Regions from separate parts of the Streptococcus sp. HN38 genome, predicted to be linked through region 1. Evidence: predicted binding sites of a transcription regulator. Region 1 holds the regulator's gene; each other region holds the start of a gene.

Region 1 (5,914 bases):
TCGCACATGGATGGAAAGTGCCATCAACATGTCTCGTAGAAATGGTCGTCCCTTTACTTCTTTATTCTTTATCCTGATGGGGAGTCTGCATCAAGCACCAGAACTCTATTTGCTTATCTCAAGTTGTTTAGCGCTTTGTTTTCTGGGCTTGTCTGTGTGGTGTTTAGCGAGATTGTTTGAAAAGACTGAGGTAGCTTCCTCTTTGATGGCTCCTTTTTTATCATTGATCATCTTGGTCAATCCCTTTATCATCAGCTATTTTTTATATGTCGAACGTGGTATTATGATGTTTGCTGTATTGATGGCTATTCTTGCCACTTATATACGGATTTGCAAGCCAGTCACGCACTGGCTCCTGGTTTCTATCGTTTTAGCGACAGTATCCATGCTCACCTACCAGTCCTTTACTTCCTTGTACTTGATGCTTTGCCTGTGTTTTGCGGTGGAAAAGCGAGATGTTAAGGCTGCCATTCGTAGCTTTCTCATCTCCTCTATCCCTTTTGTCGTGAGTGGTCTTATTTCACTTCTTTATCTAAAGTTTTTCGGTATTGGGCGTTTTGATCTTGAAAATCTCGGACTACTTGCTCGAATGCTACGATTTTTAAAAACTTTAATCAAATCATATATTTTAGGTTTCAACATTGGTCCCGATGGTTTTATCCTTATTTCCCTTTTGCTTGCCATTGGCTATCTCCTTTGGAGAGTGAAACGACAACAAAAAGGAACGACAGCTGAGAAGACGAGAGCGAAGCTTATCTTGCTGGCTCTTCCTTTATTGTTTCTTTTGCCATGTGCCCTAAGTTTGGTTGCAAAAACTGGTTCAGGTGCTCGGTCTACGTATTCGGCTGCTTGTTCGGTTGGTCTATTCTTATTATTGGCTAGACTAGACTTCAAAAAGGCTAAGCTAGTCAAAGGTACACTAGTCACCCTCTATCTAGCAGTCCTTTCGCTGACATTTAACAAAATATTTTTACAACAGATAGTCGTCACCCAGTTGGACCAAAACCGTATGCAGGTGGTACAGCAAATGGTTCGTGACTATGAGGAGAAGACACAGGTAAAAGTTACCAAGAGGGCAACTTATACAGATGCACATCCTCAGCTGGACAATCAATATACAGACTTTATAGATAGTCATTCGGGAATACTTAACACGGGGAATTTAGTGAAAAGCCCTGTTACAAATCTCTTACCGTTTTCAATCTATACGTATATGACAGGGGAAAATCTTGAACGAGTAGAAAGAGATTCCGCTATAAAAGCCTATTTTAAAAGCAAGGACTGGTCAACCTTCTCACCAGACCAAATCATCATCAAAGGTGATACCATTCATATGGCGGTGTATTGAAAAGGTCCTCTATTTTAGAAAAAAGAAAAAATTTAGGCTAGAAGATGGAAAAAAGACAAATATCTCGATTGATGTTTGTCTTCATTCTGAAAGTTGTTAGTAATGTCATTCTAGCGACTTTGTCTTTGATTTGAGAATACTTCCTACGAGGTGCTTCTCTGCATATGTAGAGTATTTTTGGGTCAACAATTGGTCTACCTTTGAGATTTTTATATATCCAAGATGATGACGAAGTCTTGGTTTATCAATAGTCTTGAAACTTATTTTAACGTAAATAAAACTGTAGTGGGTAGATGAAAAGTTAACACCTAGAGGCTGGGCAAAAAGCCCAGCTCCACTAGTCAGAGTTCGTGTCAACATCTCAGCGCAGTGGTTGATTGGCTTTAACAGTCTGGGAGACTGTTAAAGGTGGGAGATAGGATTTGCTTTGCAAATCTCAGCACTTCGTGTTTCACACTCCAAATCTGACCTCTACGACTGATACGAACAGAGTTCGCTTCATTTCCAACCTCCAACAGTCAGAGTAGTGACTGTTGGAGCGCGGAAATAAAACAAACGAAGTTTGTGTCAAAATAGTCCAGTGGACTATTTTAGCCCAAACCTAAATGTTTGGAAGTGAGGGGAGCTCTTCTATGAATGGCTGAGTTCTTTCCCACTCCCTTTCTTTATCTCTTTCCTATTTTCAGGAGATAAGCTGAAAAGGGCTATCCCCAGCCCTTTTCACTATTCAAGGCAATCAAAATCGAATAAAGAAGTGGTATAAGACTGAGGAGATAATCTTTGGTTTTATATGGCTTCTTTTTTTGCAAGATTTTACGAATAGATAGGTGAGGAGGAAATTATGTATCAAATTGAATTTAAAGAAGAGGCCATTCTACCTAGAGAACGTTTAGTAGAAGTTGGAGCTGAGCGTCTCAGTAATCAGGAACTACTAGCAATTTTTATTAGAACTGGGACAAAAAAAGAACCTGTTTCTATTCTCTCCAATAAATTATTGAATCGTTTGGAGAGTTTAGCGGCTCTAAGAGAACTATCAATTGAAGAATTGCAAAGTTTGACTGGCATTGGGCGCGTCAAGGCGATTGAAATTAAGGCTATGATTGAACTTGGAAAACGTATCAATCAATCAGAGCTACTCTTAAATGAGAGAATTTTGGGAAGTGAGAAGTTGGGACGTAAGATGATTCATGAAATCGGGCATAAGAAGCAGGAGCATCTAGTTGCACTTTATCTCAATACCCAGAACCAGATTATCAGTCAAAAAACGATTTTTATTGGGAGTGTTAATCGTAGTATTGCAGAACCACGTGAAATTTTGCATTACGCAGTAAAATGTATGGCAACATCGATTATCATCGTTCACAACCACCCGTCGGGTTCAGTACAACCTAGTAGGAATGATTTGCTATTTACGGAGAATTTAAAAGAGTCCTGCGAAAAGCTAGGACTGGTATTATTAGATCATTTAATTGTTGGAAACAAGGATTACTATTCTTTTAGAGAAGAAAGTGAGTTATTTTAAAGTTTATTGACAATATAGTGGAAGAGGTCTTTTTCAATCTCACGTTTACCGTAGAGTAGTTCAGGATGCCATTGAACCCCTAAAAATTTAGTTGGGTAGGCTGAATGAACTGCTTCAATAATCTGTTGATTATCTGATAGTGCAATGATTTCTAAGTCAGGCGCTAAGTCTTTGATAGCCTGACGGTGAAATGAGTTCACACTCGGATCGGACTCATATATGTCGTAAAGTGGACTATTTTGAGTCAGTTGAATCGTTTGACTGACTTCTTGTCCGTCTATGTCTTGCCAATGGTCAGAAATTGATTGATGAAGGCTACCACCTTGAGCTACATTGTAGAGCTGTAGACCTCGGCAGATACCGAAGATAGGTTTCTGATCTTCCTGGGCAGCCCTTATGAGGGCCAATTCAAACTCGTCACGCTTTGGTAGATAATTATCGCTGTCAATAGTTCTTTCTTCGTGATAGTAACTTGGCTGGACATTTTGTCCTCCTGTTAGGATGAGTTTGTCAATAAGATGGATATAATATTTTGCCAAATCTGGCTCTGTAGCTGGAAGGATGAGTGGGAGCCCACCAGCATCTTCAATAGCTTGTACGAGGCAAGTCTGGGTATAAGAAAGCAGGGGTTCTGTATGATCCCCTGTTTTATATTCATTTCCAGAAATACCAATAACTGGTTTTTTCATTGCTTATCCTTTTCGCATAAAGTAGAGTAGTGTCTGTAATTCACTAGTCAAATCAACATACTGGACAACGACATCTTTTGGGACAGACAAGTTAACTGGTGAAAAGCTCAGAATTCCCTTGACACCAGCTTCAACAAGAATATCGGTCACTTCTTGTGCCTTGACGCTGGGTACCGTTAGAATGGCTGTCTGAGAGTTTGCTTCGCTGATACGTTCCTTGATTTCTGAGATTGAATGGATTGGGATATTTTCATCTGTCGTTCCAACAGCTGGATTATCATCTGCTTCAAAAGCCATGACTATTTTCATTTTATTTCGTTCGTGGAAGCGATAGTGTAGCAAGGCCCGCCCCATATTCCCGACTCCAACAAGCATAACATTGGTGATGGAGGTATCATTTAGAATATCCGCAAAGAAATCCATCAACTCTTTGACATTGTAGCCAAAGCCACGACGACCAAGCTCTCCAAAATAGGAAAAATCTCGGCGGACGGTAGCTGAATCGATTCCGATAGCTTCGGCAATTTCTTTTGAACTAGCTTTTTCAATATTTCCTGCATAGAAACGTTTAAAAATGCGATAATAGAGGGATAGACGTTTGGCAGTAGCGCGTGGAATATCAGATTTTTTATCGTTTTTCACTTTAGACTCCTTTATTTCGATAGAATACGCTTTATCGATTATTTATATATTAAACAGTTCTTTATTCTATTCTAGTCCAAGTTTGTGAAAAAATCAACAGATTGATTTTAAAAAAAGATTAAACAGGAAACTGTCTAATCTAGTGTTTGTAAATAGCGATAGAGATCTCCGATTGTCCCTTTGTAATCCAGAGCTTGTCCGTCTTGTGTAATGCTGGTAACTGGATAATAGTCTGGGAGGGTTAAGCAACCGGCAAAAGCCAGAATGGCTGCATCCTTATTCTCAAATGTTTGGATACGTTCTTGCTTGTAAGCGTCAAGATAGTGAATTTCAATCATACTAAGCCTCTTTTGTAAAGATGTCACGGTCAATCAAGCTATCCATGAGGAAATAGAATTTTTCTTGGATAACCTTGTTACTTTCTGGCTTAAAAATGTTTACCAGATGAAGACCAGACTTGTCGGTAATATTAATTTTAAAACCAGTTAGGTCTTGGTTGATAATAATTTTCAAGAGGAATCCTTGGTTTGAATTTGGAATTTCTTCCAGAAGACGTGTAAGCTGATAGTGACCTGCTTTGGTTTGTTCAAAGGTGTTATCACGGAGTGTATATTTTTTGATAGCAGGGCTAATGTGATAAGTAAAATTACAATCTTTTAAGGTAACTGATTGTTGGAATGCCATTTTAACCTCCAAGTATTTTCTTTAGTTCGATGATAAGAGTATCTATCTCTTCTTTTGTATTGATTTCAGATAGGCTGATACGAATGGATTCTTTCAGACGAAGGGAGTCTTTTCCATACATAGCTTCTAAAACATGGCTATTTTGGACAACACCTGCCGTACATGCGGAACCGCTAGAAACAGCAATACCTGCTAAATCTAGTTGCATGAGTAGTTGTTCATTAAGTTTACCAGGAAAACCGATATTAAGGACATGAGGGAGATGAGGTCCAGCCTGATTGAGATAATAGTCTAAGCCAGACAATCCCTCGATAATATGTTGTCGCAGTTCACTGACATGCTTATGATGCGTATCTAAGGACTCATATTGTTCTGTTAGGGCAGTCGCCATAGCAGCAATAGCAGGGAGATTCTCAGTACCTGCTCGATGTTGCTGTTCCTGCTTTCCGCCGTGGATCAAGGAATCAAATTTATGAACTTTACTATACAGGAATCCCATCCCCTTTGGACCATGGAATTTATGGGCAGAGGCCGCGAGCAAGTCAATTCCGTAGTCAGAGGGAGAAATTGCAATTTTTCCAATTGCTTGGACAGCATCTACATGAAAGACGGCCTGATGATCGGCTAGGAGCTCTCCAATTTCCTTGATGGGAAATAGCTGACCGGTCTCATTGTTAGCAAACATGACGCTGACTAAAATAGTATCTGGCCGAAGGGCATCCTGAATTTGTTGAGCGGTGATTACTTGGTTGACTGGTTGGATATAGGTTACCTCGAACCCAAACCGATCCTCTAGATACTGCATGGTATGGAGGACAGCATGGTGTTCGATAGCCGTAGTAATCAGGTGTTTTCCTTTGGATTGATGTGCAAGTGCATAGCCTTGAATAGCTAAAGTATCAGCTTCGGAGCCTCCAGATGTGAAAATAATTTGTTCGGGAGAGGCGGAGAGAATCTGAGCAATCTCTTGACGACTTTGTCTAAGACGTTGATTGGCTTTCCGACCGCTTTGATGAATACTGGAGGGAT
Region 2 (5,914 bases), 520 kb from region 1:
CCCGTTCGCAACTCATCCGTCTAGTGCAAGCACCAGACTTCAGCGTTCTACTTGCATGTATTAGGCACGCCGCCAGCGTTCGTCCTGAGCCAGGATCAAACTCTCATAAAAAGTTTTGATTCAAACTCAAGCTATTGCTAGCTTTCCGTTTTATTGTTCTTTGTCATTGACGATTTATCCTTAGATAAATCACCCTGCACGTTTGGTTCGTCTTCTTTAATTTTCAAAGGTCTTGTCGTTATCGCGCTCGCGACAACTATCTTAGTTTATCATTTCTTCAACTTCTTGTCAACACTTTTTTGAAACTTTTTTTCGTTTCTCTGTTAACTAGTCCCCTCAAGAGACAACTCATTCATTCTATCATCTTCTGATGGTCTTGTCAACACTTTTTCGAAACTTTTTTTCGTTCCTCTATTAACTAGCCCCTCATGAGACAACTCATTCATTCTATCATGACTTATATACATTGTCAACTAGTTTTTGGGATTTTTTGGATTTTTTTATGAAATTTGGCGAAAAACTGAGAAAAACTCTCTATTCTTCCAGTTCGTGATTTCCTTCTTGTAGACCCCGTACGGATATGCTCTCTCGTACAACTCCTAATGTCAATCCAAGTTTATATGTTCGTGCTTGAGAAAATCTCCCACATCAATACACAGTTTATTTTTGACATCATTCCTTCTTTGTTAACTTTTCAGCAACAATGTGAAGAGCTATATAGCTGATATTCTTTCCTGTTTATTATGTAGTGGCCGAATTTGCTCCTCACCGACTTTATATCTAGGCTATTTTTCCAAAAACAAAAGTCGCTAGATTTTTCTAACGACTTTGTTATTATACGCGTTCAACTTTGCCTGATTTTAGTGCACGTGCTGAAGCCCAAACTTTTTTAGGTTTACCATCAATCAAAACAGTTACTTTTTGAAGGTTTGGTTTAACTGCGCGTTTAGTTTGGTTCATAGCGTGTGAACGGTTGTTACCTGATACAGTCTTACGACCAGTGAAATAACATACTTTAGCCATTGTATCTTCCTCCTCATTTGATCAAATATATCGGATGTGCTAGCACCACATACCATACTATTCTAACAGAAAAGATTGGACTTGGCAAGAATTATTTTCATTTTTATTTTTTTAAAGTATCTATACTCATAGGTAAATATTTTAACACTACTGTTTGCGTCCCATCCATAATTCTTCGTTCTCTAAGTCATTAGAGTCATGAAAACTTTGGAGCAGTTTATATTTTAACTGTTCTCTGCTCACTTCTATCGTAGATTTCTTCATAGCAAAGAACTAGATCAAACTTAATCAACTATTATAATAAAAAGGATTCTCGAAAGAAAATCCTTTTTGGTTTAATCTAAGAAACTTATGCTTTGTTTGCTTGAAATCTAAGATTTCTTCGCAGTTACATTAAGCTTTGTTCGCTGAACCGAATACGTCGATACGCTCTTCAACAGATGCTTGGATAGCTTTCACGCCGTCTGCCAAGAATTTACGTGGGTCAAAGAGTTTTTTCTTATCGTATTCTGCTTCGTTTGCTTCATAAGCTGCTGCAAACTTACGAGTTGCGTTTGCAAATGCGATTTGGCACTCAGTGTTTACGTTAACTTTAGCAACACCCAATTTGATTGCTTCTTGGATTTGTGCATCTGGAATACCTGAACCACCGTGCAATACGATTGGGAAACCTGGTACAGCTTCAGTCAATTTACGCAAGTGGTCAAGGTCAAGACCTTCCCAGTTTGCTGGGTATGGACCGTGGATGTTACCGATACCTGCTGCCAAGAAGTCAATACCAGTTGCAACCATTGCTACTGCATCTTCAATTGGAGCCAATTCACCAGCACCTACGATACCATCTTCTTCACCACCGATAGTACCAACTTCAGCTTCAACTGAGATACCTTTAGCGTGCGCCAATTCTACAACTTCTTTTGCTTTTGCAAGGTTTTCTTCTACTGGAAGGTGTGAACCATCAAACATGATAGAAGTGTAACCAACTTCGATACACTCAAGTGCATCTTCGTAGTGACCGTGGTCAAGGTGAATAGCAACTGGAACTGTAATGTTCATTGATTCAATCAAGTTTGCAATCAAGTTACGAGCTACTTTGTAACCACCCATGTACTTAGCTGCACCCATAGAAGTTTGGATAAGAACTGGAGCTTGTTTTGCTTCTGCTGCACGCAAGATAGCTTGAGTCCACTCAAGGTTGTTTGTGTTAAATCCACCAACTGCATAACCGTTGTCACGCGCTGCTTGGACAAATTTTTCTGCTGAAACTAATGGCATTTCGATAGCCTCCTAATATTTTTTGAGGTTGCACCTCATACTCTTCTATTCTACCATTTTTATTTTGAAAATGCTAGTTGAAACCGTCTAGTTTTGAGAAAACTTTCACATATCTTTTCATGAAAGCCATAATAATGCCTGTTTCGTATCATTCTTGTAATTTATGAACTAGCATATATCGTGCTCTGCACTTATCTAGACAAAGCAAAAGGACTAGCCTTAGCTAGTCCACTATGCGGAGAGTGGGACTTGAACCCACACGACCTAAAGCGGTCACAGGATCCTTAGTCCTGCGCGTCTGCCAATTCCGCCATCCCCGCTTAACACAAGAACTAGTATATCATTAGGTACTAGCCTTGTCAACACTTTTTTTGAATTTTATTTTTTATTTTTACCTTTTTTGCCAAAACGTATTAATTTAGCTGATTCTTTTGCAATATTCTACTATATAATGCTTAAAACCATCTAGACAATGATGCCATATGGGGGTGGTATTTCGTATTTTCTTCTATAAAATACTGACACTTTTTTTGTTTCTTTATATAAAATCATGACCACCCGTCAAACGGGTGGTTTGAACAAGGGCTATAAGCCCACATCACCAGCTAGCGCCTAAAGACGCTGGCTTTCACTTTGTTCAAGCCTCACTGCTTTTGACTCGTCACTAGCCTCTTAAAGAGGCATTCGTACTACTTGCCATTATCCCTAAAGGGATCTTCATACTCTTTTACACTTAACTTATCAAGTGCTATATCATGTTTAACTCGCTTTCAATATCTTACCTCGTGAAGAAATCATCCACTGGATAATTTCTTTATTCTTGTATATGTTTCTTAATCGTGGCTTCATTAAGTCCAACTTACACTCTTCAACAATTCCCCAAATTGTTGAAGCTCTCTGCCCAGAAATGACGATTCCCAAATTTATAGAGAGATTGGCGTGTTTATCAAACATCATAAGAGCACTCTTGCCTTTTAAATAGCCCATAAAACTGGATACACTTAACCTTGGAGGAATACTGACTAACATGTGAACATGGTCTGGCATCAGATGACCTTCGATAATTTCAACACCTTTATAACTACACAATAGTCGAAATATCTCTCCAAGACTACTTCGATATTGATTATAGATAATTTTTCGTCTATACTTAGGGGTGAAGACAATGTGGTAGAACACAGCCACTTTGTATGTGATAAACTATGTGCCTTTTGCGCCATATTTTTCTCCTTTCGCTTTACAATAGGCTTGAACACCTTTATTGTATCGCGTTTGGAGTTTTTTTGGTATAACCTTCGTCGCGCACCCGCATAGCGGGTGGTTTATTTGTCACGCACCTTACGGAGCGTGACGGACTAAAAGTCACATAATATAAAAGAAGATTGAATAATACCAATCTTCTTCTATAACAGTTATACTTATTTTTCATTCTCCATAGCTGCTGAAACAAAGGCTGTATACAAACCTTCAGGGCGATTAGGACGAGATTGTAGTTCTGGATGATATTGGCAGGCAACGAAGAATTTATTTTCTGGAATTTCAACAATTTCTACCAAACGGTTGTCTGGTGACACTCCTGAGAAAACAAAACCTGCTTTTTCAAATTGTTCACGGAAGTCATTGTTAAACTCATAACGATGACGATGGCGACGTTGTACAACTTCTTGATTATCATAAGCAGCTGCAGCCTTGGAGCCACGTTTGAGCTTGCTTGGATAAAGACCTAGGCGGAGAGTTCCTCCTAAATCTTCCACACCAATTTGATCACGCATGATGTCAATAATTGGATATTTGGTTTCTGGGTCTAATTCAAAGCTGTTAGCACCTTCTAAACCGAGAACGTGACGTGCAAATTCTACACAGGTCAGCTGCATTCCCAAGCAGACCCCTAGCATTGGCACGTCATTCTCACGAGCATAACGAATGGCTTGTATTTTCCCTTCTGTACCACGTTGTCCAAAGCCACCAGGAACGATAATTCCTTGTGCTTGTCCTAGACGTTCAGCTACGTTTTCTGCTGTCAAATCATTTGCATTGACCCAGTCCAATTCGATAGCAGCATCATTTGCATATCCTGAGTGTTTTAGAGCTTCAACTACAGAAATATAGGCATCTTGTAATTCTACATACTTACCAACTAAAGCGATTTTTACTTTTTTCTGGAGATTAAGAACCTTGTTTACCATTGCTGTCCACTCTGTCATATCTGCTGGAGGTACGTCGAGCTTCAAGTGATCGCAAACAATTTGATCCATGTTCTGCGCTTGCATATTTAATGGGATTTGGTAAAGATGTTCGACATCCAAGGACTCAATAACTGCTTCTGGAGCAACATCACAGAATTGTGCCAGTTTATTTTTAATTCCTTGTCCAGCAGACTGCTCTGTCCGAATTACCAACATGTTGGGCTGAATACCTAGACCACGCAACTCTTTTACAGAATGTTGTGTTGGTTTAGTTTTCATTTCGCCTGCTGCTTTGAGATAAGGCAAGAGTGTTGTATGGATATACATAACATTGTCTGAACCGACATCTGCCTTCATCTGACGAAGCGCTTCAAGGAATGGCAAGCTTTCAATATCACCTACTGTACCACCTACTTCCGTAATGATGACATCTGCATCTGTAGTACGAGCTGCACGCTTGATTTTGTCTTTCAAAGCATCTGTAATATGTGGAATAACTTGAACTGTTGCCCCTAAGTATTCCCCTTTACGCTCTTTACGGAGGACTTCGCTATAAATTTTACCTGTTGTAACATTTGAATATTTGTTCAGGTTAATGTCGATAAAACGCTCATAATGCCCAAGATCCAAGTCGGTTTCTGCGCCGTCGTCCGTCACAAAAACTTCACCGTGTTGATACGGACTCATTGTTCCCGGGTCAATGTTGATGTACGGATCAAATTTTTGGATTGTTACCTTGAGACCTCGATTCTTCAATAAACGACCTAGGCTGGCTGCTACAATCCCTTTGCCGATAGAGGAAACAACGCCACCTGTTACAAAAATATACTTTGTCATGCAAACTCCTTTTCTACGATTCAGGCTAATAGGAAGCAATTTGTGGGGATACTTCCTGTTAACTTGAAGAAAAAACAAAAATAGCTCCCTATCGCTAGGGAGCTCCGACCTCAAAAGAGGTGCCCGATAATATCTTATCGTAATTCAGTAGTCTTGTCAAATTATTTTTAAGAATCTATGGGGATATAATTCTTATTCGTCGACGACCTCTTCATCTGAATACTCGTCGTCATCTTCACCTAAATCAACATCCTCTTCATCCAATTCGTCATCTGGGATAATTTCGTTGATTTCCGAATCATAGGACTCAACTTCATCTTTTTCGTCATCTGGATTTTCATCATCGTATTCTGATGATACACTACCCGGATAGTTGTCCTCATCTTCTGGATCGTCATGTCCATAGTCAATCGCATCATCATCACCGTCCATGAAGGCATTGACACGTTTCTTCTTGCGTTTTGGTGCATCTTCATCATCTTCTTCAAGAGTGATCACTTCTTCATCAATCTCATCGATTGCGTACCAAGAACGTAAGCCCCATTTGTTTTCGCCAAGTGGAATGAAGCTTCCATCCACATTCAAATCAGAAT
Region 3 (5,914 bases), 590 kb from region 1:
ATCAAGCGCTCCAAGTTAGAGGACACCAAGATGTCCATGGACGGACTGGTGGTCACGCGGAAGGTACGGTTCTTGTCATAAACGCCTGTCGAGAAGAAGTCAGTCAAGACATTGTTGTCGTTGGACGCACAGATGAGCTTGCCAACTGGCAGACCGATTTGTTTGGCGTAATAAGCCGCCAAGATGTTTCCAAAGTTACCTGTTGGAACGGTGAAGTTGACCTTGTCGCCCGCCGCAATCTCGCCAGCTTTGACCAGCTGAGCGTAGGCATAGACATAGTACACAATCTGTGGCACCAAGCGGCCGATGTTCATGGAGTTGGCTGATGAAAACTGGAGTTTCTTAGTCGCCAACTTGGCACGGAGGGCCTCATCGTTGAACATGTGTTTGACATTTGTCTGGGCATCGTCGAAGTTACCGTCAATAGCCACCACGTGCGTATTAGCCCCTGTCTGCGTGGTCATCTGCAACTCCTGAACCTTAGACACACCGTCTCGTGGGTAAAAGACGATGATTTGCGTGCCAGGGACATCCGCAAAGCCAGCCATAGCTGCCTTGCCTGTATCGCCTGAAGTCGCTGTCAAGATGACAATCTCATTTTCCAAACCATGCTTTTTCGCCGCAGTCGTCATCAAGTAAGGCAGGATGGACAGAGCCATATCCTTAAAGGCAATGGTTGAGCCACGGAAAAGCTCCAAGTTGTACTGACCATTGAGCTTTACAATCGGGGCAATAACTGGCGTGTCAAACTTGCTGTCATAGGCATTGTTGATACAGTAGTCGAGTTCATCTGCCGTAAAATCATCCAAGAAAGCTGACAAAATCAGTTTAGCAACTTCTTGATAAGAAGCGTCTTTGAGAACAGAAAAGTCCAAGTCAACTGTTGGAATGGAAATCGGTGTAAACAAACCACCATCTGTCGCCAAGCCCTGCAAAATCGCCTGACTAGCCGATACAGTATTTTTAGCATCGCGTGTTGATTGATATACTAATGTCATGGTATCCCTCATAAAAAATCTATTTTTTCTATTCTACCATAAAACCCACCTAAATTGACAGAAAATTGGCAAGATAAAACAAAAAACCGAACGCTAGACCGGTTTTGGCTCTTACCTTCTCTTACGAAATATCAAAACACCAGCCTACTACATGTAAACTGGTGTTTGAGAAAGTTTTGGAGGCTAGTCCAATTGTTTATACAAGGATTATTAAGAAATGATTTGTTAACAAACACTTGCATGTTCATTTGAAATCAGTTTTTCCAAAAATCATCAAGAGATGATTTTCTAAACGAGACAAGGCAAAGCGACGCAGGCATAACTGAAGTTAGGCAAGGAGCTTTAACGATGCATCGTGACGAAAATCCTTACTTGATGCGACCTGGACGTTCTTTGTAACCATAGTAGGCATCTTCGATGATTTCTTGCATGTGGTCAACCATTGCTAGACGTGGGTTAGCTGGGGTACATTGATCTTCGTAGGCAAGAAGAGCCAATTCACGAGAGTGTTCTTTGAGTTCTTTCTCGTCGATACCTTGTGCTTTCAAGTTCATTTGGATACCGATGCGTTCACCGAGGTCGTAAACTGCTTGTGCGTATGCTGCAACAGCTTCTTCTGGTGTTGAGCATGGCAAGCCTAGAAGACGAGCGATGTCTTGGTATTTTTCATCTGCTTTATAGTAGTTGTACTTAGGCCATGTAGCTGTCTTGGCTGGACGAGTACCGTTGTAGCGGATAACGTACGGAAGCAAGATAGCGTTTGTACGACCGTGAACGGTATGGAAACGTCCACCAATCTTATGAGCCATTGAGTGAGAAATACCTAGGAATGCGTTGGCGAAGGCCATACCTGCCATAGTGGATGCGTTGTGCATTTTTTCACGTGATACAAAGTCAGCATTCTTCACTGAGCTTTCAAGGTTTTCAAATACTAGTTTGATAGCTTGAAGTGCTAAACCATCTGTAAAGTCGTTAGCTACTGTTGAAACGTATGCTTCTGTAGCGTGAGTCAATACGTCCATACCAGTATCGGCAGTAACGTGTGCAGGTACTGTCAATACGAGTGCTGGGTCAACGATTGCCACAGTTGGTGTCAATGAGTAGTCAGCGATTGGGTATTTACGGTTGTTTGCTTTATCAGAGATTACGGCGAACGGTGTTACTTCTGAACCTGTACCTGATGTAGTTGGAATCGCGATAAACTTAGATTTCTTACCAAGTTCTGGGAACTTGAAGGCACGTTTACGGATATCCATGAATTTTTGAACTAGGTCATGGAAATCAACTGTTGGTTGTTCGTAGAAGAGCCACATAACTTTGGCAGCATCCATTGGTGAACCACCACCGAGTGCGATGATTGTATCTGGTTTGAAGGTACGCATCAATTCTGTACCTTTATAGACCGTTGTGATGTCTGGATCTGGCTCAACGTCTGAGAAGATTTGGTAAACAACTTTATTACGACGAAGGTCCAATTGTTCGATGATACGATCTAGGAATCCAAGTTCTACCATGGCACGGTCTGTAACGATCATGACACGTTCAACGTCACGGCATTTTTGGAGATATTGGATAGAATCACGTTCGAAGTATGTTTTAGAAGGAACTTTAAACCATTGCATATTATTTCTACGTCTTCCTACTTTCTTGATGTTGAGCAAGTTCATAGCACTTACGTTATCACTGATTGAGTTGCGTCCGTAAGAACCACAACCAAGTGTCAATGATGGCAAGAATGCGTTGTAAACATCACCGATACCACCGAAAGTAGATGGAGAGTTCCAAATAACACGGATAGCACGTACGATTGTACCAAACTCTTTCGCCAATTCTGCGTCTTCCGTATGAATAGCTGCAGAGTGACCGAGACCGTGGAATTCAACCATTTGGCGAGCTGCTTCAAGACCTTCTGCACGACCATCAACTTTCAAGACGGCAATAACAGGTGACAATTTCTCACGAGTCAATGGTTCTTTCTCACCGATTTCAGCAACCTCAGCTGCCAAGATGTTTGTACCTTCTGGTACTGAGAAGCCGGCCTGCTCAGCGATCCATGCAGCTGGACGACCTACGATGTCCGCATTCAATTTGCCTTCTGCACAGTTTTTGCTGTTAGCTTTCACACCGAAGCAGTACTCTTCAAGAAGTGCTTTTTCTTTCTTATTAACAAAGTAAGTTTTGTACGATTTGAATTCAGCTACAAACTCGTCATACACTTCCTTATCAATGATCACTGCTTGCTCTGACGCACAGACCATACCGTTGTCAAATGACTTAGACATAACGATGTCATGTGCTGCCTGACGGATGTTTGCTGATTTTTCAATGTATGCTGGAACGTTACCTGCACCTACACCAAGGGCAGGTTTACCACAAGAGTAAGCTGCACGCACCATTGCGTTACCACCAGTTGCAAGGATTGTTGCAATACCATCATGTTTCATCAACTCAGATGTTGCTTCCATAGATGGTTTTGTAATCCACTGGATACAGTTTTCAGGAGCACCAGCTGCCACAGCTGCTTCATAGACAACACGAGCTGCATGAGCAGAAGATTCTTGCGCAGATGGGTGGAAGGCAAAGACGATTGGATTACGTGTTTTAAGTGCAATCAATGATTTAAAGATTGCTGTAGAAGTTGGGTTTGTTGTTGGTGTGATACCACAAACAACACCGACCGGCTCAGCAATCAAAGTCAAACCTGTCACTTCATCTTCTTCGATAACACCAACAGTTTTTGTGTGGCGCATGTTATTGACAACGTGCTCACAAGCAAACAAGTTCTTAGTAGCCTTGTCTTCGAATACACCACGTTTGGTTTCTTCAAAAGCGTGCATTGCCAATTCACCGTGCTTGTCAAGAGCAGCTACCGAAGCCTTAGCTACAATATAGTCTACTTCTTCTTGACCAAGTTTACGGAACTCATCAAGAGCAACCAAACCTTTTTGAACAAGCTCATCGACGTGCTTGCGCGCTTCTACCAACTTTTCTTCTGGTGATACTACTTTTTTATCAGCCATTGTGTTCCTCCAAATATACTCGCTAACTATTTGTTAACTTTTTCACAATGTTATTCTACTATTTTTTATTTTATTTGTAAAGAGAAATTGTTAATTTTTTCACATTTTTTCTGTTTTGCTTTAGAAAGCGCTTACTTTTTCCTGTTTTCAGAAAACATTCAGATTTGTTTCTGCTTTGTTTGGTCGAAAAATACATAAAGTAAGACAAATCTTTATCATTTATTCTTTCTCTAACATTTACGATACTAGTTTATCAAGAAAACGCTTCCATGTAAATAGATTTTTTTGAAAATTTTGTAGTAATTACGTGATAATTTTCAATTTTATATTCATTTGTTCCTCCTTCTCTACTCTTGCATTTTTGTTCACATTGTGATATTATTAACAAGAAAATATCTATATTAACACATTCAAAAAATGTGCTGCAATAAATAGGAGGTCTGCCATGAAAGCAGTTGTTGTTAATCCAGAATCTACTGGTGTTGTCGTTGTTGAAAAAGAACTTCGTCCACTTGAAGCTGGCGAAGCTTTGGTCCAAATTGAGTACTGTGGTGTTTGTCACACTGACCTCCACGTTGCCAATGGTGATTTTGGTAAGGTTCCTGGTCGCGTTCTTGGTCACGAAGGAATCGGTATTGTTACAGAAATCGCTCCTGATGTGACCAGCTTGAAGGTCGGCGACCGTGTCAGCGTTGCTTGGTTCTTCCAAGGCTGTGGTATGTGTGAATATTGTACAACCGGTCGCGAAACTCTCTGCCGTACCGTAAAAAATGCAGGCTACTCTGTTGACGGTGGTATGGCTGAGCAATGTATTGTAACAGCAGACTATGCAGTAAAAGTTCCAGAAGTTCTTGATCCAGCTCAAGCAAGTTCTATCACTTGTGCTGGCGTTACTTGCTACAAAGCGATTAAAGAAGCTCACTTGGAACCAGGTCAATGGATCGCTATCTATGGTGCTGGCGGACTCGGAAACCTTGCTGTACAATACGCTAAAAAAGTCTTCAACGCTCATGTTATCGCTGTAGACATTAATAATGATAAATTGGAACTCGCCAAAGAAGTTGGTGCAGATGTGACGATCAACGGACTTGAAGTAGAAGATGTTCCTGGATATATTAAAGAAATTACTGGTGGCGGTGCTCACTCAACTGTCGTAACGGCTGTTTCTAAGGTTGCCTTCAACCAGGCTATTGACAGCGTTCGTGCAGGTGGCTATGTGGTGGCTGTCGGACTTCCATCTGAATACATGGACCTCAGTATCGTGAAGACTGTGCTAGACGGTATCAAAGTGGTCGGCTCACTAGTTGGTACTCGTAAAGATTTAGAAGAGGCCTTCCACTTCGGTGCTATGGGACTAGTTGTTCCAGTCGTTCAAAAACGTCCTGTCGAAGATGCCGAAGCAGTCTTTGATGAAATGGCAGCGGGAACTATTCAAGGCCGCATGGTCTTAGACTTCTGCCACTCACACTAATGCGTTCTCCACTATTTTCAAGAAGTGATTATCCAATCGCTTCTTTTTTGCTTTCTAAAATAAAAAGAAGCAGCTTAGACTACTGCTTCTCCAATTCTTCTAAAATGCTTGCGAAATCTGTTTTTAAGATTTCCAAGCTTGTTTCAACTTGACTTCTTGTCTGGTTATTTTTAACCACCACCTGTCCAGATTCAATTTCACTACCACCCAGGGTAATGATGGCCTTGGCTCCAAAGACATCTGCCGACTTAAACTGGGCCTTGAGCTTGCGGTCAAGGTAGTCTCGTTCTGCACGGAACCCTTGCTTGCGGATGGCTTGAACCAACTCAAGCGCTCCGCTATTTGCCTCCTGACCCAAAACAGCGATATAAACATCTAACTGGGTGTCGAGAGGGAGCTCAATGCCTTGCTTTTCAAGGACGAGG

The links. Region 1 encodes Rex, which represses fermentation and respiration genes when NADH is low (regulators of the CRP and FNR family bind a similar motif). Its sites were predicted from a motif close to TTGTGAANTANTTCACAA; they were not measured.
Region 2: a site for Rex is predicted at 2,392-2,409, ahead of PHA78_RS01925 (class II fructose-bisphosphate aldolase). Genes of this name have one in related genera too.
Region 3: a site for Rex is predicted at 4,049-4,066, ahead of adhE (bifunctional acetaldehyde-CoA/alcohol dehydrogenase). Genes of this name have one in related genera too.

Annotation. Positions count from the first base shown of each region.
Region 1 covers NZ_CP116604.1:900,015-905,928, forward strand. The annotation lists gene PHA78_RS04485 (glucosyltransferase domain-containing protein) at 1-1,348, shown strand, start outside; gene radC (RadC family protein) at 2,190-2,870, shown strand; gene PHA78_RS04495 (gamma-glutamyl-gamma-aminobutyrate hydrolase family protein) at 2,867-3,559, opposite strand; gene PHA78_RS04500 (redox-sensing transcriptional repressor Rex) at 3,563-4,201, opposite strand; gene PHA78_RS04505 (DUF4649 family protein) at 4,336-4,539, opposite strand; gene PHA78_RS04510 (DUF1831 domain-containing protein) at 4,541-4,885, opposite strand; gene PHA78_RS04515 (cysteine desulfurase family protein) at 4,887-5,914, opposite strand, start outside.
Region 2 covers NZ_CP116604.1:379,608-385,521, reverse strand. The annotation lists rRNA gene PHA78_RS01935 (16S ribosomal RNA) at 1-111, opposite strand, end outside; gene rpmB (50S ribosomal protein L28) at 835-1,023, opposite strand; gene PHA78_RS01925 (class II fructose-bisphosphate aldolase) at 1,417-2,298, opposite strand; tRNA gene PHA78_RS01920 (tRNA-Leu) at 2,533-2,618, opposite strand; partial or broken gene tnpA (IS200/IS605 family transposase) at 2,988-3,518, opposite strand; gene PHA78_RS01910 (CTP synthase) at 3,717-5,321, opposite strand; gene rpoE (DNA-directed RNA polymerase subunit delta) at 5,514-5,914, opposite strand, start outside.
Region 3 covers NZ_CP116604.1:310,236-316,149, reverse strand. The annotation lists gene thrC (threonine synthase) at 1-998, opposite strand, end outside; gene adhE (bifunctional acetaldehyde-CoA/alcohol dehydrogenase) at 1,367-4,018, opposite strand; gene adhP (alcohol dehydrogenase AdhP) at 4,464-5,489, shown strand; gene hisS (histidine--tRNA ligase) at 5,569-5,914, opposite strand, start outside.